3 regions of the Rhodococcus sp. JCM 9793 genome follow, and region 2 is predicted to be linked to each of the others. Evidence: riboswitches for the same ligand, from Rfam matches in the RefSeq annotation. Region 2 holds a riboswitch; each other region holds the start of a gene.
The links. Region 2 has a riboswitch for thiamine pyrophosphate ahead of thiO (glycine oxidase ThiO). Riboswitches for the same ligand answer to the same signal wherever they lie in the genome.
Positions count from the first base shown of each region.

Region 1: another riboswitch for thiamine pyrophosphate. It lies ahead of ACZ46K_RS26390 (3-oxoacyl-ACP reductase); the one in region 2 lies ahead of thiO (glycine oxidase ThiO).
Region 3: another riboswitch for thiamine pyrophosphate. It lies ahead of ACZ46K_RS22845 (TenA family protein); the one in region 2 lies ahead of thiO (glycine oxidase ThiO).

Region 1 is NZ_AP043721.1:5,262,300-5,271,837, reverse strand. It holds gene ACZ46K_RS26435 (GNAT family N-acetyltransferase) at 1-150, shown strand, start outside; gene sepX (divisome protein SepX/GlpR) at 416-1,270, shown strand; tRNA gene ACZ46K_RS26425 (tRNA-Ala) at 1,419-1,494, shown strand; gene ACZ46K_RS26420 (AraC family transcriptional regulator) at 1,563-2,486, opposite strand; gene ACZ46K_RS26415 (pyridoxamine 5'-phosphate oxidase family protein) at 2,569-3,012, shown strand; gene ACZ46K_RS26410 (TfoX/Sxy family protein) at 3,016-3,357, opposite strand; gene ACZ46K_RS26405 (class I SAM-dependent methyltransferase) at 3,402-4,043, opposite strand; gene ACZ46K_RS26400 (MerR family transcriptional regulator) at 4,100-4,522, shown strand; gene ACZ46K_RS26395 (LLM class flavin-dependent oxidoreductase) at 4,569-5,903, opposite strand; gene ACZ46K_RS26390 (3-oxoacyl-ACP reductase) at 5,903-6,676, opposite strand; TPP riboswitch at 6,735-6,826, opposite strand; gene ACZ46K_RS26385 (DUF998 domain-containing protein) at 6,870-7,460, opposite strand; gene ACZ46K_RS26380 (ABC transporter permease) at 7,465-8,232, opposite strand; gene ACZ46K_RS26375 (ABC transporter ATP-binding protein) at 8,229-8,975, opposite strand; gene ACZ46K_RS26370 (sensor histidine kinase) at 9,088-9,538, shown strand, end outside.
Region 2 is NZ_AP043721.1:2,195,645-2,205,182, reverse strand. It holds gene thiD (bifunctional hydroxymethylpyrimidine kinase/phosphomethylpyrimidine kinase) at 1-21, shown strand, start outside; gene ACZ46K_RS12310 (M28 family peptidase) at 35-1,501, opposite strand; gene ACZ46K_RS12305 (ABC transporter permease) at 1,529-2,308, opposite strand; gene ACZ46K_RS12300 (ABC transporter ATP-binding protein) at 2,308-3,237, opposite strand; gene thiG (thiazole synthase) at 3,296-4,093, opposite strand; gene thiS (sulfur carrier protein ThiS) at 4,086-4,301, opposite strand; gene thiO (glycine oxidase ThiO) at 4,298-5,362, opposite strand; TPP riboswitch at 5,358-5,472, opposite strand; gene thiE (thiamine phosphate synthase) at 5,499-6,200, shown strand; gene ACZ46K_RS12275 (NUDIX hydrolase) at 6,203-7,069, opposite strand; gene ACZ46K_RS12270 (hypothetical protein) at 7,243-8,595, shown strand; gene ACZ46K_RS12265 (glutamate ABC transporter substrate-binding protein) at 8,592-9,538, shown strand, end outside.
Region 3 is NZ_AP043721.1:4,474,682-4,484,219, reverse strand. It holds gene ACZ46K_RS22870 (LysM peptidoglycan-binding domain-containing protein) at 74-634, opposite strand; gene ACZ46K_RS22865 (alpha/beta hydrolase) at 759-1,766, opposite strand; gene ACZ46K_RS22860 (ABC transporter ATP-binding protein) at 1,946-2,695, opposite strand; gene ACZ46K_RS22855 (ABC transporter permease subunit) at 2,692-3,555, opposite strand; gene ACZ46K_RS22850 (ABC transporter substrate-binding protein) at 3,536-4,558, opposite strand; gene ACZ46K_RS22845 (TenA family protein) at 4,543-5,253, opposite strand; TPP riboswitch at 5,246-5,342, opposite strand; gene ACZ46K_RS22840 (carboxylesterase/lipase family protein) at 5,429-6,970, shown strand; gene ACZ46K_RS22835 (TetR family transcriptional regulator) at 7,043-7,696, shown strand; gene ACZ46K_RS22830 (ABC transporter ATP-binding protein) at 7,717-8,643, shown strand; gene ACZ46K_RS22825 (ABC transporter permease) at 8,640-9,538, shown strand, end outside.

The DNA of each region.
Region 1 (9,538 bases), 3.1 Mb from region 2:
GTCGGTTTCCGCGAGGAAGGCGTGTTGCAGCGGTACCTCGATGTGCACGGACGGTTTCGTGATCATCTTCTCGTTGCGATGACTGCCGAGGAAGTTCCGGGTTCGGTGGCAGACCGATTGGTGCACAGTGGCCGCGCGACCTGGGCCTGAGTGTCCGTCGCTGCTCGATCCGGAGAGAACCGTCCGCTGCGTGTAATGCAAGTTACGTGCAATCTGAGTAACAATCCTCAGCGCAGATATATATCTGTGTGACTAGAGTGAAGAGTGTGTCACATGGTTTCGCGTGACTCGTGTGACGGCAGTAGCCGTCTGAGTCGGCGTTTCTGTAGAGATAAGAGTGATGATGCCGTTAACCTGGGAAGGGTCAGTGGCGTCGACGGACTGGTAGGCGACAACTGGGAGGAGGGCCGCCGGAATGCCGAACTCACTCCTGTGGATCGGGCTAGTTGCCGTGTGGTTGTTCGTCCTGGTTCCCATGCTGGTCACGAAGCGTCCTCGCATCCGTCAGACGACCGACGCCGCACTCGCAACACGGGTTCTACATCGCGGTGACGAGAAGCCGAAGGCCCCCCGCGGGCCCGCGGCAGGTCACCGCACTGATCCGAACTGGCGTCCGAGTCGTGATCACACGCACCGCCATGCGGAGGCTCGTATGAACACTCAGATCGACGACAGGCCCGACACCGAACTCGAATTCAGCGACCTCGACGGCGCCGAGCAGGTCGACTCCGACGATTACCAGTACGAGGCCGACGGTCCGCCGGTTCGGCAGAGCGTCCCGCGTCGCCGTGGCCGAGGTGGATTCGATCCGCAGGCCGACGCAGTGGCTTCGGCCGAACGATACGAGTTCCGCCAGCGCGCCGTCCTGGGTCTGCTCATCGGCGCCATCATGACTGCGGCGCTGGGCTTGATCCTGTCGCCCGTCATGTGGTGGGTGTGTGGCCTCGTGGTGGCAGTGTTTGTCGGCTACCTGTTCTATCTGCGTCGCCAGGTCCGCCTCGAACAGGACATTCGTCGGCGCAGAATGGCCCGCCTGCAGCGGTCGGCGGCAACCGGAGTGCACGTGCGCGGCGAGGGTGACTTCGGCGAAGTTCCGTCGCGACTGCGTCGCCCGGGGGCAGTGGTTCTCGAGGTCGACGACGAAGACCCCGAATTCGAGCACCTCGACAGGTTCGACGCCGACTACGGCGACTACGCCGACTCGGGCCATGTCGGCTCGGGCTACGACGAACCCGACGACTTTCCGGTCCGGCGCGCCTCCGGCGCATGACCGGAAACCTGGGAGAACGACTTCGGAAGGCCCGTATCACCAGGTGCGGGCCTTCCGCCTTTAGGACCTGCGACCTGCGTATATACCCGGATTTCGTGTTCACGGTCCGCGTTTGCTAAGGTTTGCGAGTTGGTTCTACGGAACCTTCGGGGCTGTGGCGCAGTTGGTAGCGCGCTTCGTTCGCATCGAAGAGGTCAGGGGTTCGATTCCCCTCAGCTCCACCATCTCCAGGGCATGATCTCCATCCGGAGATCGTGCCCTTTGTCGTAGCGCCTCACATATCCGACCGATTTCACGCCTGGATTCGCCGGAACTCGCTCGGGTTGGTGCCTCGAACTCGTTTGAACGCTGCACTGAACCCGAAGGGATCGGAGTACCCCACAGCGCGGGCAACGTCCGCGATGGTTGCCCCCTCCTGTTCGATCAGCAGATCCGCTGCGAGCATCATGCGCCGGCGGGTGAGGTAGGCCAACGGCGGTTCACCGACCAGATCGGCGAACCGTTTGGCCAGTGTCGACCGCGACACCCCGGTGCGGTGGGCGAGCGAAGAAACAGTCCACGGCGCCGCAGGGTCGGCATGAAGCAGCCGCAGCGCGTCGCCGACCACCGGATCCCGTTGCGCGGCCCACCAGGCGGGCGGTTCGCCGCCGGGCCGGTCGAACCACTCGCGCAGCGTGCACACCAGCAACCAGTCCAGTAGTCGGTCCAGCACCACCTGCTGGCCGGGAACGTCGGCGGAGGCTTCGGTTGCAAGGTGGTCGAGCACAGCATCTCCTGTGCCTCCGGCGCACACGCGCAGCACGACAGGGAGTTCGTCCAGTAGCCGGCGGCTGATCTCGCCGTGCACCGGGTACGCGCCGACGATCAGTGTTGTCCCGCTGTTGTCGCCGGAGTCCTTCCAGCCTCGCCGATGTCGAGTGCCGCCCTGCTCGGGCGCCGCACAATGCTCACCACACGCGATCGGTTCCGCCGGGGTATCGAGGTCGTCCACGAAGGTGAAGGTCCCAGGGCCCCGCACGACTATCGTCTCGTGATCGCCGAGCGGCTCGGGCGGGCAACGGTCTGTGACGATCCAGCCCGACCCGCCGAGAACGGTGCACAACGTCAGCGGTGCACCGTCTACGAAGTGCAATGCCCACGGCGGCGACAGTGTGGAGCTTCCGAACAGCGAGCCATGTGCCCGCACCTCCCGGAAGAGATCACCGAATATGTCCACGACGTCGAGATTAGACGATCACACAGGTAATCCGGCCTATCACCCATGGATTCGTCCAGTCGGGTGGCGTTCACTCGACTTCATGGTCAACGACATCACGATGAGCACCGCTGCCGGTTCGCTGACCGGCAAGGACCTCGAGTTCCTCCGTCGCCCGCTCCACGGGTTCCTGACGGTGTCCGGAGGACAGCACCCGCAGCCCCGACCGGTGTGGTTCGAGGCCACCGATGAGGGCGACATCGAGATCTTCACCGCCCCTGACTCCCTGAAAGTACGGCGGCTGCAACGCGATCCCTGGGCCTCGATCGTCGTCGCCGCCCCGGTCGGTGAACGCGAACGCTGGATTTCGGTTGCCGGCCGCGCCACGGTCGTACCCGAGGGAGCGCACGAGTTGTGTTCCCGCCTCGCCGCTCGTTACTGGGACATCGGTGATCCGGCCCGTGCCGCCGATCTCGCCGAAATCCTGGCCGCCGAACAGGTTCGGATCGTCATGCGTCCCGAGGCCGTGCGCCGGTACGCGCTGTGATCTCTACTTCCCGGTCACGAGCCGGTTGTGGTCCATTGCGATCGCGACCCAGTACGACAAGCTCTCGTCGTCGAGGATCGCCTCTGCAGCGACGTCGATCCAGCCGGGGCCCATCGTGCGTCCGGCGCCCATTTCGGCCTGCGTCGCTCCGGGCTTGCTGAGGAGTTCGTCGTGTCGGTCTGCGGCAGCGCGAACCAGCAGGCCACCGTCCTTCAGCGCGCTGACGACCATTTTCTCGTCGACCATGAACGCGCGACCACCGAACATCGATACCTCGCGCGTCACCGACCCGCCTGCGAGCAGTTCTCGGAGGCGTTCGATCAACGCATTCTGTGCAGGTCGCATCACATAGCGCGAAGCTGCCGCCGGACCTCGCCCTCCCGATTCGCTCAGAGTCGCTGCAGAACCACGACGGTGTCCTCGAGCACGGCTTGTGTGCCATCAGGGCCGATGGCCTCACGTTCGCGGGTCTCGGCGATCCGCACCTCCCATCGGTTCGGTTCCAGGTCGAGTGCCTCGATCTCTTCCTGCGGACTGAGGAACCGATGGTCGCCGTGTCCTTCGCGTGCGTCGGCATCGGCCCACGGTGGGAACGCGGCGTGCGAGACGATCACGAGGTGCCCGTTCCGCGCGACGAGTCCGGCGGCGCGGCGAAGCACGTCGGTGCGCGGAAACTCGACGGGCGAATGCAGGAAGGACGCGGCGACAAGGTCGTAACTGCCGTCTTCGTGCCAACTCGACAGGTCTGCCGCGACGAATCGGATTCGGTCGTCGGGAACTCCGCCGGCGCGCGCAGCGTCGGTGGCGCGGCGGACGGCAGTGGGGGAGATGTCGATTCCGGTCGCGATCCAGCCTCGGCGTGCCAGCCAGATGGTGTCGGCGCCCTCGCCGCAGCCGAGGTCGAGGGCGGTGCCCGGTGTCGACCCGGACACCGCGTCGACGAGGGAGGCATTCGCATTGCCGGACCACAGGCCCTCGCTGTCGGTGTAGCGGTTCTCCCAGAACTGCGCTGGTGGTGTGTCGGTGTGCATGCGCTCTCCTTCGGTACGGGCTTGCATCACCGCCGATAATGCGACTTCATGTTGACATGAAGTCAAATGCGAAGTGGACGATCGGTGAGGTGGCCGAGCGCTTCGGCCTTGCCACGCACGTATTGCGGCATTGGGAGGACGCCGGGCTGCTCGCGCCCGACCGCGACACCGCAGGTCGCCGCCGCTACCGGGAACTCGATGTCACCCGGGTGGCGGTGATCATCCGCAGCAAGTCCGCCGGAATGAGTCTCGACCAGATCCACGTCCTGCTGGCAGGCAGGGCAGACGAGCGTCGCGACGTGCTCACCGCGCACCTCGACGACCTGGAGCGACGGATGGCAGAGATGGCCCGCTCCCGTGAGATGACGCGGCATGCACTCGAATGCCGCGCCCACGACATCGCCACGTGCCCCAATTTCGCGGCAGGCGTCGCCGATCTCCTCGGGGGCCGCACGGACACGCGTCCTGTTTTCGACTGAGGAAGGGGATCTATGAATCATTCACCGACGCAACGTAATTTGCTCGCTATCCGACAATCGCCCTGTGCCTGTGCGGCAGAGCCGGCACCGCCAGCCCCAGCGAGTCACGCAAGGTAGTGCCCGGGTACTCGCTGCGGAACAGGCCGCGGCGCTGCAACTCCGGCACCACGAGGTCGACGAAGTCGTCGAGGGAATCCGGGTAGGCAGGGCACATCAGGTTGAAACCGTCACAGGCACCGGCGACGAACCACTCCTCGATTCGGTCGGCGACCGACTCGGGTGTGCCGATCATGGTGGCGTGACCGCCGCCGGCAGCGAGAAATCCGAGCAGTTCTCGCAGAGTGGGTCGTTGCGTCTCGATGATTCGTTGCACTGTTGCGTACCGTCCCTGCGGGCCGGTGAACTCCGAGATGGGCGGCAGGTCCGAGACCGGAGCGTCGAGGTCGTGGCCGGTGTAGTCCTGGCCGGTGAAGGACCCGAGTTGGGCGAGTGCGCCCTCGATATCGAGGTACGCGTCCAATTCCGACTTCTTCGCCTGCGCTTCATCGACGGTGCGGCCGACGTAGGTGACGAGTCCGGGGAGGATCGCGAGCGACGTGGCATCACGTCCCGCGGCGGTGGCGCGGGCACGTAGGTCGGTGGCGAATTCGAGCGCCGCCGGAAGATCCCAGGCAACCGAATACACGGCCTCGGCGTGGCGGGCCGCAAGGTCACGTCCGGTGTCCGAGGCGCCGGCCTGGAACAACACCGGGCGTCCCTGCGGGCAGCGCGGCACCGTGAGCGGACCGTCCACACGGAAGTGCTTGCCGCGGTGCTCGATCCGGTGGATCGCGTCGGCATCCAGGAAACGTCCGGCCGAGCGGTCCGCGATCACGGCGTGCTCGTCCCATGAATCCCACAGTGCGACAATCGCGTCGATGAACTCCTCTGCCCTGCCGTAGCGTTCGGTGTGAGCCGGTAACGAATCCGATCCGTGGTTGCGGGCTTCGGCGTCGAACATCGACGTCACGATGTTGGCACCGGCGCGTCCACCACTGATGTGATCGAGTGACGCGAGCATACGGGCCGCGTGGAACGGTGTGTAGAAGCTTGCGGACACCGTGGTGACCAGCCCGATCTTCTCGGTGGCTCGCGCCATCGCCGACAGTGCGGTGATCGGTTCGAGAAACCACGTCGTGCCCGCCGTGTACGCGGGGTTCACACTGTGGCCGTCGGCGAAGAACACCGCGTCGAGGCGTCCCCGCTCGGCGGTGCGCGTGAGTTCCTCGAAATAGGCGATGTCGCCGATGCGCTCCGCAGCGGAATCCGGGTGCCGCCACGCAGAGGAATGGTGACCTGCGCCGTACAGAAATGCGTTGATATGCAAGGTGCGTACCGCCATCAGTTCATCACCAGACCGCCGTCGACGACAAGGTTCTGCCCGGTGACTGCACGCGACCAGTCGGACGCGAAGAACAACACGGCCGCGGCGAAATCCTCCGGGGTCGTGACCTTGCGCAGCGGGGTCGACGCGGCGATCAGGTCGAAGACCTCCGGAGGTGTCGCGGACGATGCATCGGTGGTGCGCAGGAGCCCACCCGACACCATGTTCACTCGGATGCCTTCGGGGCCCAGATCTGCAGCGAAAGTACGGGTCGTCGACAACAAGGCTGCTTTGGCTGCGGTGTAGTCGTGGTACGGCACGACCGGGTTCTGGAACAGGTTGGTCCCGATATTGACGATGCTGCCTCCGCCGGCTTCTCGCATTCCCGGCAGTGCGGCCTGGATGGTGTTCACCGCACCACCGACGATGCCTTCGAGTTGGGCGGCAAAGGCGCCGTATCCGATTCGATCCGCCTTGTCGCGGGCGTCACCGTTGAAGGAGAAGTCGGGCAGGGCGTTGTTCACCACAGTGGTCACCGGACGGCCGAAATATTCGCGCGCCCGGTCGAACACGGCCTCTACTTGCGTGCGGTCGGTGACGTCGGCCTGCACGGCAATCGCGCGTTCGGTACCGATGCTCTCGGCGAGAGCCCGTGCCGCGTCGTTGCTGCGCCGGTAGTTCACGACGACGGACGCACCTTCGTCTGCGAAAGCCTGTGCGATGCTGCGGCCGAGCCCGCGGCCGGCGCCCGTGACCAAGACGATCCGGTTCTTCAGTGCTGTTGTGGACATTGTTGTGACGCCTTCCCTTCGGACCGAAGGGATACGCAGACGGCGTCGGACCTCTGGCCTGTCGCCGGCTCGGCATCCCTTCGCTCGCATGATCGAGATCAGGTTCGACGGGTGTGTTCTCAGCCGTGTCCGGCACCCCGTGTCGAGTTTCGAACGCCAGGTTAACAGCTCGGTTCGACCATGCTGCGGCGCGTCACGTTCCGGCATGGAGGAACAGCAGTGCGAGCCACGCCCAGCCGACGACGATCACTGCCCGCTGGATGAGGCCGGCGTAGCGGGAATCGTTCTCCCACGCCTGCCCGAACACGATGAAACCGACGGTCAGCGCGGCAGCGGTCAGGCAGGAAAACCACGTCCATCCTGCACCGGGCACGGTGAAGACTGCAATGATCGCCGCCCCTGGAAGCGAAGTGAACACGACCGCGCCCGCCTGGTCGTGGATAGTGTGCCGCCGCGAGTACTCCGTCGGGGTCTCGTCCGGTGTGCCAGGCGGATATGCGCGCATGGCATCCATCGGGAAGAGCCCCGAGACCAGGAGCGACACACCGAACACTCCGATCGCCACGCCGAGCAACACACTGCCGAATGTGTGGGCGACGCCGATCGCTCCGGCAGTCACTACTGCACCGCACACGATGAAGTTGGTGGCCTGAATCCAGCCCCGGTGGCCCAGCGCGAGTGCACTGACGGGCTGACGCACCGGGTGGTAGCCGGGGCGGGTCCATCCGTCGACGAGGAAGACCACGACGAACACCGCGAGTGCGATCGAACCGATGATCGTCACGCGATCACTCCCACCGGAAGAGCGCAGCCGCGACCACGACACCGACCACGATCGTCACACCGAGCGCGACGAAGTGAGCCGGGTCGGCGGGGTTCCCCGCCCAGGCCGCGGACATCGCCTCGACCGAGGCACCGAACGGCAACCATTCTCCGATCGTCGCGACCGGGTCGGGAAGCGCATCGCGGCTACCGAACAAGCCTCCGGTCGCACCCAGTGCGAAGAATGCGACGAGTCCGATCGCCACCGCGGAGTTCGGGGTCGGTGAAATCGCCGCGACGATCATTCCGACGGCGTACATCGCCGCCATCGACAGCACGAACACACCGACAGCAGTGCCGAGATGCACGGGCAGGCGGGCGTCGAAGAAGACAGTGGCCACGACGAGAGCTGCGGTGAGCCCGACCAGGGTCTGCAGCACGCTGACCACGACCTGGGCGACCAGGACCATAGCGGGTGACGCGGGCGTCACCGACAGTCGTCGCAGTATTCCGGTGCGCCGGTAGTACGCGAGGAAACTCGGCATGTTGATGACACCGATCGTGGCGATGATGATCGTGAACACCAGCGGAAGAACGAACACGTCCAGCACCGAGCGCCCGTTCGCCACGATTTCGCTGCTCGCCGACGACGCGCTCATGATGAGGATCAACAGCGGAAGTCCGATCGGAACGACGAGCCCGGCGGTGTCGCGTGCGACCATCTTCGCTTCACACACGGTCAGCGTGAGCCAGGCGGCGGCTCCTGGACGGTGGGTGTCGACGGCGGTGCTCATGCGGTGTCCTCCAACTCTTTTCCGGTGAGTACGACGAACGCGTCGTCGAGGTTCTCCGCCGCTGCCTGCGCGACGAGACCGGCCGGGGTGTCCAGTGCGACGATGTTTCCCGCGTCGAGCAACGCCACGCGGTCGCAGAGGTGCTCCACCTCTTCCATCGCGTGACTGACCAGCAGAACTGCGACGTCGCCGGCGCGTAGTCGTTCGATCGTCTTCCACATCTGTCGCCGCGCACGAGGATCGAGGCCGGTGGTCAGTTCGTCGAGGATGACCACACGTGGCCGCCCGACGAGTGCGAGCGCGATAGACAACCGCTGCTGCTGCCCGCCGGAGAGCTTCTCGAATCGGATATCTCGTTGTTCGGTGAGGCCGACCATCTCGAGAAGTTCCCCGGCAGGAACGGGTTGCGGATAGAAGGTGCGATACAGGCCGACGAGTTCGGTGACGGTCAGCGACCCGTGCAGTGTGGACTGCTGCAACTGCACGCCGAGGATCTGCCGGAGCTGTGCCCGGTCACGGTGCGGGTCGAGGCCGAGTACGCGCACGTGCCCCCCGTCCGGGTTCCGAAGCCCCGCCACCATCTCGACGGTGGTGGTCTTCCCTGCTCCGTTCGCCCCCACGATGCCGAGCGTTTCGCCGAGCTCGAGGGTGAAACTCACGTCGTCGACAGCGACCCGGCCGCCGTACCGCTTGTGGAGATGATCGGCGTGGATCGCAGGTGGGCTCTCGGTGATCCTGTCCATGATGCCGACGCTACGAGTCGCGGGTGGGTCGTCGCGTGTGCCGGATGTCAGGAATGTGTGCCATGACTTTCGGCACCCCCGGAGGGGGGCTACCGGAGCTTAAAGTGGTGACGTGCAACGTTGGACACCGGAGGGCCTGTCGGGCGTAGCGATGCTCGTCGTCTCGATCGTGGTGGGCGGGCCGGTGCTGTTCGGAGCCGCGCAGACGGAAATCCCGCGCGCCCTGTGGATCGTGCTGTTCGGTGTCCTGCTCGTCGCGCTGTTCCTCGCCGCTGCGAGAGAACGGCCTTCCGCGGTCGGCAGGGCGGCGTGGGCGGTGGCAGTCGTGACGGCCTGGACAGTGGTCTCGACAGCGCCGGGCATGGGTCTGCTGCCGGTTCTGCTGGTCGTCGTCGCAGCGGTGAGCGTCTACATCGTGCCTCTACGTGTCGGTCTGGGCGTGGTGGTACTCAATACCGTCGTCATTGCGTGGGCTACGGCGCAGCAGAGCGGTGATACGGGTGCGACCACCCTCACCAGCGGCTTCTATCTCCTCATCCAGCTGGCGACGCTGTTCAGTTCGG
Region 2 (9,538 bases):
CGACTCCACGAACAGCCCTGACAGAACAGCCCGACTACTCCGTGAACGCAGCCCGCGCCTCGGTGCGCGCTGCCCCGCTCGGGACTCCGTCCGGACCGTCGAGCGAGCCTGCGTAGACCGCGGTGCTGTAGGCGACGGACGCCGCGGCGAGCGCGAGGGCGTCGCGGTCGATGTTGTCCACCGTATCGGCCGGCTGGTGATAGTTCGGGTCGTAGTCCTCGTCGGCGGTGCCGCCCCACTTGTCGGCCTCTTCCGGGGACTTCACTTCGTCGGCGCCGGTGAACGTCCCACCGGCAGGGATTCCGACTGCCATGAACGGACCGTAATCGGAGCGACCGTCGAAATCGGTGTCGCCGGCATCGATCCCGCGCTCGGCGAAGAATCCGGAGATGGTGCGCTCGATGCCGGCTGACCCCTCTGGTCCCGGTCCGGCACCGTGCGCGTCGGAGTCGTCGCCGTCGAGGAGGAGATAACCGGGGTTCGGGGAGCCGATCATGTCGAAGTTCAGGTAGAGGGCGATCGCGTCGCGCTCCTCGGGGGACAACGACGCAACGTACTCGCTCGATCCCACGAGCCCGATCTCCTCGGCGCCCCAGAACGCGAACCGCACGGCGTTGGTGATGCCGGGTTCGGCGCCGAGCTGCAGTGCGGTCTCGAGAACTGCCGCGACACCGCTGCCGTTGTCGTTGATCCCCGGACCTTCGGGCACGCTGTCGAGATGTGCACCGACGACCACCACATCGTCGGTCGAGCCCGTGGCGGTCTGCGCGATGACGTTGCGGGAGCGCTGCGTCTCGGTCTTCGTGTCGAGGACGAGGTCCACCGATGGCGCGGCCGCAACCCGCGCACCGTCTGCCAGGCCGATCCCACCGACGGGGATGCGTCGCTCCACGGTCTCGTCGAGCGTCGCACCGGCGAGCGGACCGTCCTCGGTGTTCACGACGAGCAGCGCCGCCGCACCCGCATCGGCGGCGAGCGTCTCTTTCGTCGAGAAGGTGCACACGCCACGGTCGACCGCCACGACCGCTCCCGCAACGTCGAGCCCGTCGTAGTCGGTGGCCTCGCATCCTGGGCTGTCGTCGGTGGGCACCCGCACGACGGGTGCGGTCAGCCCCTCGGGTCCGGTGGTGGGCGACAGGCCCAGTGCCCGCACGTCGAGGGGTTGTCCGTCGATCTCGAGGGTTTGGTCTTCGACCTCGAACGTGGTGGCGTCGAATTCAGGTGTCCGAACGTCGAATCCGGCATCGCGCAATGCGCCGGCGACGTAGTCGACGCTCGCGTCGTAACCCGCGGTGCCGAGCGCACGGGTGCTGTCGTGCTCGGTCGCGATACGTTCGAATTCGGTGAGGTGCCCCATCAGAGCATCGATCTGCACGCTGTCGGCGAGCGCGGCCGGATCGACGGGCGCCGCGTCCGTGCCATCACCGTCCGCGCAGCCTGCGATCACCACGGTTGCCACCACGAACATAGCGGCGCGGCGGCCGATCACCGTGTCGATCATTGCCCGAGCGTACTGTCCCGGCACGGTTCAGGCGTCGCGTTTACCGACCACCGCCAGCGACACCCCGAACACGATCGCCGTGAACAACGCGAAGTACAGCAGCGAACCCCACGGTCCCCAATGGAAGTCGACGCCCTGTTCCATACCGAGGAAGTTGTTGATGTTGGCGAACGGCAGGAAGGGCTGAATTTCACGACCGACCCGGCCGAACAACGAGAACAACGATTCGATGAGCAGCGGCCACAGCAGCAGCAATGCGATCGTGCCGGCCGACTGGCGCAGTAGTGTCCCTACGCCCACAGCGAGGAACACCGCCAGGAACGCGTAGAACGGAATGCCGTAGATCGCGCGCCACGTGTCACCCTCGAGCACGAGATCGCGTCCCGCCTCCGAACCTGCGAGCGCCTTCGCGACATACACGGCGATCAGACCCACCACGCCGGTGAGCACAGCGCCGATCACACCGATCAGCACCGATTTCACGGTCAGCACGAGAGAGCGGTTGGGATTCGCGATGAAGGTGGTACGGATGACGCCGAAGCGATACTCGCTCGTCACCGACAGCGCCGCGAGGATCATCAGGACCATGATGCCGAATCCCGTGACACCGGTGGCGGCGATGTCGGGGGTCAGATAGAAGCGGGCGGTCTCGTCGTCGAGCGACATGGAACTGCGGGCCACTGCACCCATCATCGCGGCGAAACCGATGCCCAGGGCGACGATCACCGCCAGGCACCAGAACGGAGACTGCACCGATGTGAGTTTGATGCGTTCCGCGCGCAAGGTGTCCACTGCTGGTGATGCCATCACAGGCTGCCCTTCATCACGTCGTCGAAACCGGTGCCGTGGAACTCCACGTCGCCTCCGGTCAGTTTCATGAACGCATCCTCGAGGGACGCCTGGCGGCTCGCCAGCTCGTGCAGGACGATCGAGCGTGCCGCGGCGAGCTCGCCGATCTCTGCGGCGCCGGCGCCCGACACGTGCAACGCCCCGTCCTGGTCGACCACGGTGTGTCCTCGTTCGGTGAGTGCGATGCGCAGGTCGTCGAGTTGCGGGCTGCGGACGACCACGAGGGATTCCGACGCGCGATCGACGAAGTCCTTGACCGAAGTGTCGGCGATGAGCTTGCCTCGCCCGATCACGATGAGGTGATCGGCGGTCTGGGCCATCTCCGACAACAGGTGACTCGACACGAGCACCGTGCGGCCCTCCGCAGCCAGGGCCTGCATGAATCGGCGGATCCACACGATGCCCTCTGGATCGAGGCCGTTGACAGGTTCGTCGAACAACAGCACCTTCGGGTCGCCGAGCAGCGCACCCGCCAGGCCGAGACGCTGCGACATGCCGAGCGAGAAACCGCCGGCACGTTTGCCTGCGACCTCGGTCAAGCCGACCTGACGCAACACTTCGTCGACGCGGGAGCCGGGCAATCCGTTGGAGGCGGCCAACCACCGCAGGTGGGCGCGCGCCGATCGGTTCGGATGAACCCACTTCGCGTCGAGTAGCGCGCCGACGGTCTGCAGCGGCCGGGTCAGTTCCCGATACTGCTTACCCTCGATGAGCGCGGTACCCGATGTCGGACGGTCCAACCCCAGGATCATGCGCATCGTCGTCGACTTTCCTGCCCCGTTGGGGCCGAGGAATCCGGTGACGATGCCCGGTGGGACGGTGAACGTCACGTTGTCGACGGCAGTGGTTGAACCGAAGGTCTTGGTCAGTCCGGTCACTTCGATCATGGTCCACAGACTGCCGTAAATCCGGCCGGAGCGCAGCACCACGACCGTGACCAGGGCGTCAGGGTTCCATGGGCGACGATGCCTGGGCCCAGAAGCGTTTGGGGATGCGCCCGGCATGCCGAGCACGGAACCCTGCTTCGACCGCGTGTCGCATGGCCGACGCCATCAGCGCCGGGTCCTTCGCGCGGGTGACGGCGGTGGCGAGCAGCACGGCGTCACAGCCCAGTTCCATGGCGAGCGCGGCGTCCGAAGCAGTACCGATTCCGGCGTCGAGAATCACGGGGACCCCCGCGGATTCGACGATCATCTCGATGTGGTGCGGATTGGCGATGCCCAGCCCCGTCCCGATCGGCGACCCGAGCGGCATCACCGCGACACACCCGACGTCCTCGAGGCGTCGCGCGAGTACCGGATCATCAGTGGTGTACGGCAGGACGTTGAAACCGTCGTCGACGAGTTGTTCTGCAGCAGAAACCAATTCGATGGCGTCTGGCAGTAGCGTGCGTTCGTCGGCGATGACCTCGAGCTTGACCCACTCCGTGTCGAGCGCTTCCCGGCCCAGCTGCGCGGTGAGCACGGCCTCCTTCGCGCCGCGGCACCCGGCAGTGTTCGGCAACGGTAGGATTCCGAGTCTGCGCAACAGATCCAGCACACCCGTGCCCGAGGTCGCGTCGACCCGGCGCATCGCCACGGTGGTCAGCTCGGTGCCCGAGGCGACAAGCGCTTCCTCGAGCACCGCCAGATTCGCGGCACCGCCGGTGCCGGTGATCAACCGGGACGAGAAGGAGCGTCCCGCGATGATCAGCGGCGGCAGGTCGTGTCCGGGGTCCACCGATCCGGTTGCCTGCTCAGCCACCCTGCACCGCCGTGAGGATCTCGATCTGCGCGCCCTTGCCGAGTTTCTCGGCCCAGCGGCCACGCGGAAGCAGCACACCGTCGGCTGCGACGGCGATGCCCTTCTCCGGCAGACCCATCTCGACCAAGAGTTCCGTCATGGTCGGCGCCTCGGCGAAGTACTTCTCCTCGCCGTTTACGGTGATACCGACCGAAATCTGACTGGTCATCGCACACTCTCTTTCACGAATCGTCGGGGATCTGCATGTGTCGCTTCGGGGAGCGGATCGTCGGCGAGCTCGGCGAGGACCGCATCGACGGTGACGGCGGTGAGCAGGACCCCGTTGCGTCCGTGCCCGGTCGCGGCGATCACCCGATCCGACAACCGGCCGATCAACGGCAGATTGTCGGGACTCATCGGGCGTAGACCGGCGCTCGCCTCGCGCAGTTCGTACTCCCCGATCGCGGGGAACAGCATTTCGGCGTCGGCGATCAGGTCGCGCACTCCCGCGACCGTGACCTCGGTATCGCCCGCTTCGTATTGGGTCGCGCCCACGACGAGCCCGTCGGCGCGCGGCACCAGATACGCGGGGCGGCCGTGCACGCTACCGCGCACGGTGTGCTGCGGCGGCGGGGTCGCTCCGGGCCGCACGCGCAGCCGCAGGATCTCACCCTTGACCGGCCGGACCGGAAGGTCCGGCCACAGCTTCGCCGAGGCGGACCCCGCCGCGAGGACGACGCGGTCTTCGTTCAGTTCGTTCAGGTCGCCGACGAATTCGTGGACGAACTGAACACCCGCGGCGACAGCAGCACGGTGTAGGGCCTCGACGAGCTTTCTGTTGTCGACGGACAGTTCGGTGGGGGCGAGCAGGCCGAGCCTGATCCTCGGACCGAGCGATGGTTCGAGATCGCGGATCTCTGCCCGCGTGAGGATCCGCATCTCATGGCCCTGCTCCCCCACCCACGACGCGATCGTGCGCAGGTCGGCGGCGTCCGCGGCATCCAGTGCGACGGTCAGTGACGCACCCGCTGTGAAGACATCCACGCCGGTCTCATGTTCGAGGGCGTGCGCGAACTCCGGCCAGCGCTGCAACGACGCCGCGCCGAGCCCGAGGACGTGTTCTTCTCCGGGCCACCCCTCCGATAGCGGCGCGAGCATTCCACCGGCCACCCACGAGGCACCCGCCCCGGGATCGGGGTCGTGGACGGTGACGGCCCACCCCGCACGGGCCGCACGCCAGGCGACGGACAGACCGATAACACCGCCACCGATGACAGCTACTGTCGACACGACATCCACCTCACTCCCTGCGCCGGCATGATCCGGTTCAGGTCATAACGGTCAGGGCCGGCAGGCCCCCTCTCAGCCCCGCGATCCCCGGGACTCCCGTGTTGTCACTTTCGAGGTAGAGGCTACCGTCTTGTCCGTGACGACCTACCGGACCACCTACCGCGGCAACCATCCCGACCCCCGTGGACGCCTCGCGACCGCGCGGTTGTACCTGTGCACCGATGCTCGTCGCGACACCCGCGACCTCGCCCGGTTCATCGAGGAAGCCCTGGTCGGCGGCGTCGACATCGTGCAGTTGCGCGACAAGGATTCCGCAGGTGAGAAGAAGTTCGGTCGGCTCGAGGCCGGTGAGGAACTCGCCGCACTCGAGGTGATCGCCGATGCGTGCGCACGCCACGGTGCGCTGCTCGCGGTCAACGACCGGGCCGACATCGCGCTCGCCGCCGGCGCCGACATCCTGCACCTCGGGCAGGGCGACCTGCCGGTGAAGCAGGCGCGGCGGATCCTGGGCGACGACGTCGTCATCGGCCGGTCGACGGCCAGCCGCGCGCAGGCCGTCCTCGCCGACGGTGAGGACGGCGTGGACTACTTCGCGTCCGGTCCGGTGTGGGACACCCCGACGAAGCCGGGACGCTCGGCAGCGGGACTCGATGTGATCCGCGAGGTGCACGCATCGCATCCGCAACGACCGTGGTTCGCGATCGGGGGTGTGGATCACGAACGTCTCCCGCAGGTGCTCGACGCAGGCGCGCGGCGCATCGCAGTGGTGCGGGCGATCACGAAGGCCTCCGACCCGCGTGCTGCTGCGGCGGCGCTCAAAGCCGCGCTACCCGCCTGACGCTACAGCCAGCCGAGCACGGTCGACGGGGACAACAAGACGGTGTCCTGAGGTAACCGATCACGCAGACCACGATCGGCGGTGACCATCACGGTCACCGTCGGGTCGAGCGCGGTCGCCGTGGTGGGAACTGTGGTCGCGGCAAGCCGCGCGAGTTCGTCGTCGCCGCTGCCGTCGGCAGTATGCAGGTGGGTGCGTGCATCGTCGACGACTGCGCTGCGCGCCTGACCTTCGAGGACTGCCTCGACCCGCGACACCCACCCGAACGTTCCATCCGGAAGTTCGACGGTGCGCGGGAGCGCGGCCGCGATGTCGGTGAGCAGCGCACCCGTCGCGCCGGGACGGTCGCGCCACCAGCCGGTCGGTCCGGTGGACCCGAGGACGTTCGCGGTGTCGAGCAGCATCCGCACCGGCCGGGTGCGCAGCACCGACCACGCGTCCGCGAATCCCGCGTGCAATGGCATCGATTCCACCTCGGGCTCCGACACCCACCGCAATTCGGTGCTCTCCCCGTTCATAGTGGTGTCGAGCGGTTCGGGAGCGTCGGCGACAACCGTCGTGTAAGTCCACGAGCCGGGAGTACCGGAAGTGATCCGCTCTGCACGCACGGCGACCGAATCGCTGTCGATGCCCGCTTCCTCGTGTGCTTCGCGGATGGCGGCGTCGACAGAGGATTCGTGACTGTCACGTGCCCCGCCGGGCAATGCCCATGTTCCACCCTGGTGGCTCCACGTCGCGCGGAGCTGGAGCAGCACCTCGGGGTATCCGTCGTTCCCGGGCGCACGCAGCAGCAGACCCGCCGCACCGTGCAGACCCCATCGACGTCCTCCGTCCGGCCCTATGGCCCAGCCGTCCCCGTCACCGCGCATAGCGTCCGCCTTCCTCGCCCTCGTCCGTCGCGAGGACACAACGTCCCCATTACGTTGTCGGTTGCCGGGTCTCATGAACTCCGGAGGGACTCCGACAATGCGGACGCCTGCCAATACTGTCTGTCCAACTTATATGCTCGCCACAATCGAGTTTCCTAGGAAGGGGTGGCCACGTGAACGTACGCGTGACCCCTCCGATCGATTCTGTCGGACTCTCTGCCCGGCCGATGGAGGAGGCCGAGGGGCAGGGCGACCGCGTCGACGGACTGCGGGAATTCTTCCACTCGACACCGGCGAAGCTGATCTCGCTCGGGTTGGTGCTCGCTGTCCTGCTGGTGGTCTCGGGTGTGGTGTCGGCCCAGATCGCGAGTAGCCGGAAGTCCACCCACGATCGTCTCCTCGCAACCACCGAACCGCTCGCGAACGCCGCCCAGAATCTGTACAGCGCGCTGTCCATCGCCGATGCGGCTGCCGTCACCGGCTTCATCTCGGGAGGTATCGAGCCCGCCGAGGTGCGCGACCGCTATCTCGAGGCTGTTGCCAAGGCATCCGGGGAACTCGTCGTCGCGGCTGCCGGCCTGGCCGAACAGGACGAACTCGGCGCCGCGAACGTCGCGGCGATCGCACGAATGCTGCCCACGTACACGGGGTTGATCGAGACCGCACGCGCAAACAATCGCACCGGCAACCCGGTCGGTGCCGCCTATCTGGCGGAAGCATCGAATCTGATGCAGACGTCGATGCTTCCGGTGGCCCAAGAGCTGCACACGCAGGGTGTGAAGGCGGTGAATTCGACGCAGCGCGCCGCGGTGGCTCCGCCGTGGGGCGCGATCGGTCTGCTCCTCGTCACCGTCGCAGCGTTGTGCGCCGCCCATGTCCTCGTGAGCCGCAAGACCAGACGCACCTTCAATCCAGGCCTGATTCTCGCGATCGGCGCGACGGGGGTGCTGTTGTGCTGGCTCCTCATCGCCGGGCTGGTGTCGTCGAACGCCACCGAACGCGCCATCGAGCAGGGCGCGGCGCCGCTCTCCGATCTCACCGAAAGCCGCATCCTCGCGCAGCAGTCCCGCACTGTCGAGACGCTGATGCTTGCGCGACGCGACGCCGGCGGCACCTACATCGGGGACTACGACGAGACGATCACGCGTCTCGGCGATCTTCTGGGTGGCTACACCGACGGCGGCACGGTGGAGATCGGTACCGACGCCGTGTCACGGGCAGAAACGGCCCGGCAGGCGTGGGCCCGGTCGCATGCACGGACCGTGTCGGCGCTCGAACGCGGCGATTACACCGCCGCCGCGGTACTGGCAACCGGTCCCGGACCCGACGAGGCGACCGCGCAGTTCGCGCGTCTCGACGCCGCGCTGAGCGAGGGCATCGAGAAGACCCGCGACGAACTTCGCGACAGCGAGTTCCGGGCGTCGCGCACGCTGTCCGGTCTCGCGCCTATGGCGTTGACTCTGATGGTGCTGTCACTGATCGCCGTCATCATCGGATTGTGGCCTCGGCTCCGGGAGTACCAGTGACGACGCGACGCAGGATCACCAGCGGGCTCGCGGCCCTGTGCGCGCTCGCAGCCATCACCACGGGGTGTGCCGCCGACGTGCCACCCGACAACTCGGAGACCGAGATCACGCAGATCGGGCTGCCGATGCCCGAGGGCGCAGACATCGTGGCCTCCCCGACGGAGTTCCCCACATCACCCGATTGCGGCGATCCCACCGCGAGTCTGCGTCCCACCGGCAACGAGACCGGTCCCGCGATCGACGCCATCCGAGCTCGGGGCCGGCTGATCGTCGGGCTCGACACCGGCAGCAACCTGATGAGTTACCGCGACCCGGCGACCGGGCGCATCACCGGATTCGACGTCGAGATCGCCCGGGAGATCGCCCGCGATCTCCTCGGCGACCCCGAGGCCGTCGACTTCCGGATCCTGAACTCCGCTGAACGCGAGCAGGCACTGCAGGACTCGACCGTCGACATCGTCGCGAAGACCATGAGCATCACGTGCGCGCGACGCGAGCACGTGGACTTCTCGACCGTGTATTTCCGAGCCCAACAGCGGGTACTCGTGGTCAAGGACTCCGACATCCGCAGCGCCGCCGACCTCGCGGGGCGCCGTGTGTGCATCGTGACCGGCACGACATCGCTGCCGCGGATGCAACAACTGCAGCCGGCAGCGTCGATCCTTGCCGTTCCGTCGTGGGCCGACTGCCTCGTCGTCCTTCAACAGCGTCAGGTCGACGCGGTGACCACCGACGACACGATCCTCGCCGGGCTCGCCTCGCAGGACCCGTATCTCGAACTCGTCGGGCCGTCTCTGGGGTCCGAGCCGTACGGCATCGGCATCTCACAGAACAGCGATGACCTGGTGCGCGCCGTCAACGGCACCCTCGCGCGAATCCGTGCCGACGGTACGTGGACCGAGTTGTACGACCGGTACCTCACGGTTCTCGGTCCGGCGCCCGC
Region 3 (9,538 bases), 2.3 Mb from region 2:
GATTCTGTGAACGTGGACGTCCCCACCACCGAAGCAGGTGATGGGGACGTTCGACACTATGAGCCTGCAGGCATCACGGGATGGTGAGCACCTGGCCGGGCTGGATCAGGTCCGGGTTGGAGACGCCGCTCGCATCGGCGATGCGCTGGTACTGGCTGCCGTCGCCGTAGAAACGCTCGGCGATCGCCCAGAGGGTGTCGCCGGAAGCGACGGTGTGGGTCCGCGGTGCCGGAGCGGCGGGAGCAGGCGCGGCTGCTGCCGGTGCAGCGGCGGCAGGCGCAGCAGCGGGCTCGGCAGCCTTCGGAGCAACGCTGTTGCTCGCCCACACGGGCTTGTCGCCTGCGTACAGCACGACGTTGCGGTCGTCCTGCACCGTCAGGCGCACGCCCGAGTTACCGCTGGTCTCCGACGCCCACACCGGGGAGTTGTCGCCCTTGTACAGGACGAAATTGCCGTCCTCCTGGACATTCGCGCGCACGGCACCGGAGCCGTCGGTTCCCGCTGCCCACACGGCACTGCGGCCCTCAGACAGGACCAGGTTGCCGTCCTGCTGGAGCGTGAGGGTGTACTTGCCGTTGTCGGACTTCAGTTCCTGGCCCACACCGAGGCTCTGGCCGGCATTGAGAGAGCTCACGCTGTCCCTTTCGATCGATATGTTGAATTCGGGCAACCGGCTCGAACCGGATACCGTCACGCACAGTACCGCCGTCCTGGCTGCTCCCGGTGGATGCCGCCCACGGGTCTCACTGTTCGCCGGATCACACCATGTCGAGCGAGCGCACGAACCGACCGATCCGGGCGACAGCACGGCTGCCCTCGGGTACCAGCGACGCGGCCGCCTGGAACACGTGCACCTGCTTCTCCCACACCTGCAGTTCCGTGGGAACGCCGGCCGCTGCGAGACGGTACGCCATGGTCTCGGCGTCGATGAAGGTCATTTCCTCGGATCCGGTCTGGATCAGTGCCGGCGGCATACCGGTCATGTCGAGATCCACGGGAGAAGGCACCGGTTCGTACCGGTCGTCGATCCGCTCGGCCCGCTCGATCAGTGTGGACAGCACCGGCACCGCGCGTCGTGGAAACAGTGCACATTTCTGGGCGTTCGGGTGTTCGAGCTTGCGGTGGGGATCGAGGTCGGTCAGGGGTGAGATCGCGACGGTGCCTGCGGCCCGACCCATCCCCAGGCACAGCGCTTCGTGCGCCACGGAGAAGGTGAGGAATCCGCCCGCCGAGTCGCCGGCGATGACGATCCGTTCGATCGGGTAGCCGTGGGCGATCAACCATCGCAGTCCGGACAGAGCGTCGTCGACCGCGCGTCGGATCGGATGACGCGGGAGCATCCGATAGGCCACCGACAGCACCGGCGCGCCCGCTGCCGCCGAGATGCGCGACACCAGCTGACGATGGGTGGTCAGACCGCAGCACAGGAATGCGCCACCGTGCAGGTACAGGACCGCGGTGCGGCCGTCGGCGCCTGGCGCGCGCACGAACTCGGCGGGACACGTGTCCAACGCGACGCGGTGATGCTCGGTCCCCGATATCGGTAGTAGCGGGAACGCAGCGCGGTCGACCAGACCCGTCGGCCACGGAAGTGCCGGGGTGAGTGCCCAGGCATCGAGGAACGGCCGCACGGTGTGGCGCACGGACATGCTCAGCGCACGGGAGGCGAGGCTCACGCCGCCGTACTCCCTGACACGCGGGGCTTTCGCGGGTGTCGGCGACGCGGGTGTCGGCGATATGAAGGGATCGGACAATGCACTGCTCATATCGCCGCCTCCTCGCCGCTTCCGGACACCTGTTCGAACTACGGATTCCCCAAGGTACGCCCGAGAGACGGTGTGGGTGAGCGCTGTAATCCGATAGATACGGGGTGGCATCGCCGATGCAGGTGAGGCGGCGTCCTGTTACCGATTCGATATTCCGGTATTCCGAATCACGCGAGCCCTCAATGCATGTCGGACCGTGCGTGCAGCACCGACACGAGCTCACGTTCCAATGCCACGAATTCCGGGTCGGTGAGCAACTCCAACGACCGTGGCCGAGGCAGCGGAACCCGCACTTCGTGCAGGATCTTTGCGGGTCGAGGCGAGAGGACCAGGACCCGGTCGGACAGTAGAACGGCCTCGCGTACGTCGTGGGTGATCATCAGAACGGTCCAGCGGTCGCGCTGCCACACGTCCTGCAGCCACAACTGCATATCGGTGCGGGTGAGCGAGTCGAGAGCGCCGAACGGCTCGTCGAGCAACAGGATTTCGCGTTGCTGGACCACGGTCCGCGCCAGCGCGGCGCGCTGACGCATCCCGCCGGACAGCTCGTTCGGGCGGGCCTTCTCGAATCCGGTGAGTCCGAACGCGGGGAACAGAGCCCGCGCTCGCTCGCGTGCCTCCCGACGCGGCGCTCCCTGTACCTCGAGTGCGAGCGCGCAGTTGTCGAGGACGGTGCGCCACGGGAACAGGAGATCCTTCTGGGGCATCAGTGCGGCGCGCCCCGGCGCCGCGGGTGCTCCACCGACCGTGACGGTGCCCTCGTCGGGGGTGTCGAGGCCCGCCACCAAACCGAACAGAGTGGACTTCCCCGACCCGCTCGGGCCGATGACCGAGACGAATTCCCCTGGGGACACGTCGAAGTCGATGTCGGCGAGTACGTGGTTGCCGTCGAACGACCGGTGGACGCCGGAGACGATGACTGCGCTCATGCCCGACTCCCTGTTGTTCGATTCTCTGTCGGCCGATTCTCCGTGGTGAGCGCCCACGGTGCGATCATGTGTTCGGCCACATAGGTGAGCAGGTACAACACCAGTGACACGATCGCGGTGACCAGGACGGCTGCGAGCACCAGATCGGTGCGGAACGAGTTCTTCTGGGTGGCCATGTAGATGCCGAGCCCCGATGTGGCGCCGACATACTCCGCGAACACCGCGCCCACTACGGCGTAGGTGACTCCGATGCGCAGAGACGTGAAGAACCGCGGCAGTGCCGACGGGAGCCGCACATATCGGAACACCTGCCACCGCGTGGCACCCATGCTGCGCAGAAGTGCCCCCGCCTCCCGGTCGGTCGCTGCGAATCCCTCGATCAACCCGATCGCCATCGGAAAGAACGTGGCCAGGGCGATCACCAGGATCTTCGGCAGCAGACCGAAGCCGAACCAGATGATCATGAGCGGGGCGATCGCGATGATCGGTAATGTCTGCGACACCACGAACAGCGGAACGAACGCCCGCCGTAGCCATGGCGAGAAATCGACGGCGATTGCCAGCACCCACGCCAAGGTCAACGACACCGCGAACCCGACGATCGTGACCTGCAGAGTCGCGGCGGCATGCCCGGCGATGTCGCTGCGGTATGCCCACCCCTGCTGCAGCACTCGTGCGGGAGACGGCAGCACCTGCGGGCGGATTCCGCTGATCATCACGTAGAGCTGCCACGCTGCGACGAGTACCACTGCGACGAGAATCGCCGGCAATGCACGATTCACGCGGCGTCGGGCAGTCCTGACCCGGTCTGTCGTCCCCCGGGTGTCAGGGTGTTCGGCCTCAGGGCGCTTGATAGTCATCGGTGAGGTAGGTCGACCAGTCGGGTTCGGCGGTCAGCGGCGCGCCGTCGGGACCGGTGAGCAGTCCCTGCTCGTACAGGAACCGCGCGTACCCGGCCCATTTCTCCGCGTCGAGGGTACCGACGCGACCCTGCTCGTCCCGCATGTAGTCGGAGGCGAGCATCCGCTGGCTCTCGAAGACGAGCTCTTCGTCGGGAAACGCCCCCGGGTTGGCGTCGAGCAGCGCGCGGGCGCCTCGATCGGCATCGTCAGCGGCGATCTCGTACCCACGCTGAAGTGCCTGCACGAACGCGCGGCCCCGGTCCGGATTCTCGGCGAGCCAGTCCTCGTTGCCGTTCACGACGATCGCGTACTGGTCGGGGAAGCCGTAGTCGGTGTATTCGAAATAGCGCATCGGCAGTCCGCGATGCTCTGCTTCGAGTCCTTCCCACGCAAGATACGAGACGGTGAAGTCTGCGGTACCGGAGTAGACCGCCTCGTACGCGGACGTTCCGAGGACGACCTCCTCGAACTCGCCGCGTCCACCGTCGTTGCGGATGACCTGCGCGAGCGCCTCGCTGTCACCGGGGTCGGCGAAACCTGCGTAGACGTGACCGTCGAGGTCTGCCGGACGCATGAGATCCGCGCGGTCCGCCTTGACGCCGATCCCTGTTGCCCAATGCTGCAACGGAGCGAGCACGGTGACGGTGTGTGCCCCGGAAGCGCGGGAGAACGTCGCCATGCCGTGGGTGGAGATGCCGAACTCCGCGTTGCCGGCGTCGACGAGGGTGTCGGGTGTCGCCTCGTTGTAGGGCAGGATCTCGACGTCGAGCCCGGCATCGTCGAACAGTCCTTCCTGCAACGCCACATACAGACCGGTGTGGTTGGTGTTCGGGGTCCAATCGAGTGCGAACCGGATCGTGTCGTCGGAACCGCCACCGGCGCATGCGCCGACTGCGCACACGGTGATGGTGGCGACAGCGAGTGCGGTGATCCGGTGCCGCAGCGTCACGACGCGGGCCACGGCTGCGTGTTCAGGGCGGTGTCCCAGAACAGCAACTCGTAGCGGGTCGCGAGGGTGAACGCGTCGATCATCGCGTCGCGCTCGGTGTCGGTGGCGGCTGCCCCGGCGGCGTCGACGAGGGTGCGTGCGGTCGCGACGGAATCCTGGAATCCTTGGTCGTCGTAGGTGGCCACCCACTGCGCGTAGGGATGGGCCGGATCGGCGGCGAGCACGGCGGCTGCGCTGGAGGCCAGGTCGCGGCACACTTCGGCGTAGATCCAGAAGCACGACAACACTGCGGCGGCACCCACCGGATACGGTTCGGTCGCCACCGTGGCCGTCAGATACGACACGTAACCGAGGCACGCGGGGGAGTGCGCGACGGGTGCGTCGCTCACAGGCAGCACGCCATCGGTGAGAAGCTGCCGGTGCAGCGAGGATTCCTCGGTCGCCGCCGTCGCGGAACTGGTCGCCCAGAATGCGCCGGTGACCGGGTCCGGTGCCTTGGAGGCGAGGAGCGCGAGGGCCTTGGCGTATCCGGCCAGGTAGAGCGCATCCTGCTCGATGTAGAAGCGGAACGACTCGAGGGGAAGCGTGCCGTCGCCCAGGCAACGCAGGAACTCGAGGTTGTCGATGGAGTCGCGTAGAACCTTCGTGTGGTCCCACAGGACATCGGTGAAACGGTCGGTCGGTGAATCGTGCGCAGGCACAGTCATCCCGAAACATCCCTTCGTCAGCATTACCTGATCAGGTTCGACGGGTGTGATCTCAGCCCCGCACTTGCGGAGCACCCCGTGTCGGTCGGAGGCGACGATAGCACCTTCGCCGAGCGGCTGTCGGCTCGGTGTCCGGTGGGTACGTTGGGATGCGAGTAGCTCACCGGGAGGTCATGTGGACGCCGAGACACTCGTTGTCGGATGCAAGTACGGCGAAGCCCGCGGATTCCGCGACGGCGCGGTGTACTCGTGGAAGGGGATCCCGTTCGCCGCCCCGACCTGCGGTGACATGAGGTTCCGGTCGCCGGAGGGGCCTTCGCCGTGGTCGGGAGTGCTCGACTGCGAGCGGTACGGGCAGATCGCTCCGCAGAGCCGGAACAGCCCGATCGGGATCTCGTCCGACATGACCATCGGCGAGGATTGCCTCTCGCTCAACATCTGGGCTCCGGAACCGGACGGGCACAAGCGCCCGGTGATGGTGTGGATCCACGGTGGCGCCTATGTGATCGGCTACTCGGGTCAGAAGATCTACGACGGACGTGTGCTGAGCGAGACAGGCAACATCGTGGTGGTCACGCTCAATTACCGTCTGGGGGCGCTGGGGTTTCTGGACCTGTCGTCGTTCTCCACCGTCGGCGATACGTATGAGTCGAATCTCGGTCTGCGAGACCAGATTGCTGCGCTCGAATGGGTGCGCGACTGCATCGCGGACTTCGGCGGCGATCCCGACAACGTCACCCTGTTCGGTGAATCGTCGGGCGGGGGATCGGTCACGACGCTCATGACGGTGCCGCGCGCCGAGGGGTTGTTCCATCGGGCGATCGCGCAGTCGCCACCGGCGACGTCGGTATACGGTCGTGAACGCGCGGCGATGGTTGCTGAGCGATTCCTCGATATCCTCGACGTGTCGCCTGCTCGGGTGGGGTCCCTGCGGGACATGCCCTACGAGCAGCTCGTCGCCGCGGCCGAAACAGTGGTCGGGGAGATCCCCACGAAAATTCCGGGCACCTTGGCGATGACCCCGGTGGTCGACCGCGACCTGGTGCCCAAATATCCGGTCGCGGCGTTCCAGAAGGGTCTGTCGCATCGGGTTCCGCTCATCATCGGTTCGAACAAGGACGAGCCGTCGATCTTCCGTTTCATGAAGTCGCCGCTGATGCCCGTCGACGATTCGGCGGTCCGCGCCATGCTGGAGGCACTCGCGAAGGACCGTCCCGATCTCGAGCCGGAACGGCTCGCTGAGATCGCCGCGGCGTACCCTGATCTGCCGAAGCCGAGTGGTGCGATGGCCCTGTCGCGCGACGCGGGTTTCCGGATGCCGGTGTTATGGGTCGCGGAGGCGCATGCCGAACATTCCCCGACATGGGTGTATCGATTCGACCACGCGACGCCGATGCTCAAGGCCGCGCGGATCGGTGCCGGTCATGCAACCGAATTGCCATACGTGTTCGGCAATTTCGGGACGCTCGGTCGCGATCCGAGTTTCTGGCTCGGTGGTCGCAAGGGTGCGATCGAGGTGTCGGGGCGGGTGCAGCGTCGATGGCTGGCATTCGTCAAGCACGGGGTGCCGGCTGCTCTGGATGCGTCGAAGCACTGGCCGCAGTACGAGCCAGGCGAGCGCATGACCTTGCTGATCGATGCGCGCGACACGGTCGTGTCGGATCCGGATGGGTCGATGCGGGAGGTGTGGGGCAATCAGGTGATGGGCTTCTCCTGAAGCCGACCGAGTAAATCCTGTTGACGTGTAAATCCTGTTGACGTCATTGAACACGTGTGCAACCCTTGGAACATGCGTTCAGTCGAGGGCGTTTCCGACCTCACGACCCGTGCTCGCATCCGCGACGCAGCAATTCGTTGTGTTGCTCGGGACGGTGTGAACATTTCGCTGCGGGCCATCGCCTCCGAATGCGGTGTGAGCGCCTCGCTCATCGTGCACCACTTCGGTTCCCGTGCCGGTCTGCGTGAGCACTGCGACGCGTATGTTCTCGACAGCATCCGCGAGCTCAAATCCTCGGTCCTCGAACCGGGCAGTGGGGTCGCGGCGATGTTGGCGCAGCTCGAGAACATCGGGAGCTATGCCCCGCTCATCGGCTACCTGATTCGGAGCCTTCAGGCCCGGCGCCCGGCCTCTCGGGCGTTTCTCGATCATCTGGTGGCCACCACCGAGGGCTACCTCGCGAAAGGTACCGAGTCCGGCATCGTGAGTCCCAGTCGGGATCCCGAGGCACGGGCACGGGCGCTCGTCGAGTTCAGCACCGGCGCGCTGCTACTGCATGTTCCCGGCCCGAACGAGCCTCTCGATCTCGACGCATTGCCCGCGTGGCTGCGTTCGTACAGTGACCGTCTTCTGCTCCCCTTGCTCGAGCTCTACACCGAACCGCTACTCACCGACTCGACCATGCTCACCGCATATCTGGCTGTCCGGGAGGCAGCCGACCCGTAACCGACCACGGAGGTTGCACCATGGACACACCCGCCATCGACACCGTCGACCTCGTCAAGACCTTCGGCACCACCCGCGCTCTCGACGGATTCTCGATCGAAGTCGGAACCGGAACCGTAGCAGGGTTTCTCGGACCCAATGGTGCCGGGAAATCCACCGCGATCCGCGTGCTCCTCGGCATGCTCCGCGCCGACTCGGGCTCCGCTCGCGTCCTGGGGCTCGACCCGTGGACCGACGCGGTGGCGATCCATCGTCGCCTGGCGTACGTCCCGGGCGACACCAACCTGTGGCCGGCGCTCACCGGCGGTGAGATCATCGACCTACTGACCAGAATCCGTGGCGGCGACAACCCCTCACGCCGAGCCGAACTCCTCGAACGGTTCGAACTCGACCCCACCAAGAAGGCCCGCACCTACTCCAAGGGCAACCGGCAGAAGGTCGCGCTCGTCGCGGCGTTGGCGTCGGATGTCGAGCTGTACCTGTTCGACGAACCGACGTCCGGACTCGATCCGCTCATGGAGGCGGTGTTCACCGACGAAGTGCGTGCGTTGCGCGACGCCGGGCGCACGGTGCTGTTGTCGAGCCACATCCTGGCCGAAGTCGAAAAGCTCTGCGACACCGTGACGATCATCCGGTCCGGGAAAGACGTGGAGACGGGAACCCTCGCGCAGCTGCGGCACCTGACCCGCTCCGCGGTGCGGGCCACCGTACCCGCCCTCCCCATCGGATTCGCGTCGCTCCCCGGTGTGCACGATCTGACCTACGACGACGGGCATCTCGCCTTCGACGTCGACAATGCCTCCGTGACGTCGGTGCTGCGAGAGCTCACCGAACTCGACATCGCGAACCTGACGATCACCCCGCCGTCGCTCGAAGAACTGTTCATGCGCCACTACGGCGATACCCCCACAGACGTGCCCGAGGGTGAGCAGGTGGCGACCCGATGACCGCCACACTCGCCCCCCGGGCCGACCGTGAGACCCGAAGTTCCCACCGTTTCAACGGAATCGGCGACCTGCTCCGACTCTACCTCCGCCTGGACCGCGTCCGTATCGCCGTGTGGACGCTTGCGCTCGCCTTCACTGTGTACGTAACCGTCGAGAGTCTGATCGCCGCGTATCCGAACGCGGCCGCGCGGCAGGCCCGCGCCGACCTCCTCGAGAATCCGGCGGCGGTACTGATGACCGGTCCCGCCTACGGTGCCGACAACTACACCCTCGGCGCGATGACCGCGAACGAACTGAGTCTGACGGTGTTCGTCGCCGTCGCGATCATGAGCATCCTGCTGGTGGTGCGGCACACACGCACCCAGGAGGAGGCGGGCCGACTCGAACTGCTCCGTGCGCTCCCGGTGGGTCCGTTCGCGCCGCCCGCGGCCGCATTGCTGTCCGTCGCCGTCGCCGATGCGATCGTCGCCGTCGGCGTCACCCTCGCGCTGCTGGCCGGCGGCCTCGCGTTCGCGGGGTCGCTGCTGTTCGGTGTGGCCACGGCTGTCACCGGCCTCCTTTTCGGTGCTGTGGCGGTGGTGACCGCGCAGTTCAGTGAGCATGCGCGCGCCGCGACCGGGTCTGCGCTCGCGGTACTCGCGGTGGCATTCCTGGTGCGCGGATTCGGCGACATCATCGAATCCACCGGCTCGTGGTTGTCGTGGCTGTCGCCGATCGCGTGGGCGCAGCAGACCCGTCTCTACGTCGACGAACGATGGTGGCCACTGCTGCTGTCCGTGGTCGCGATCGGTGTGCTCCTCGTGGTCGCGGTAGCCCTGTCGCGGCGCCGAGACATCGGGGCCGGCCTGCGCGCCCCGAAACCGGGGCCCGACCAAGCGTCGCCGTCGCTGCTCAC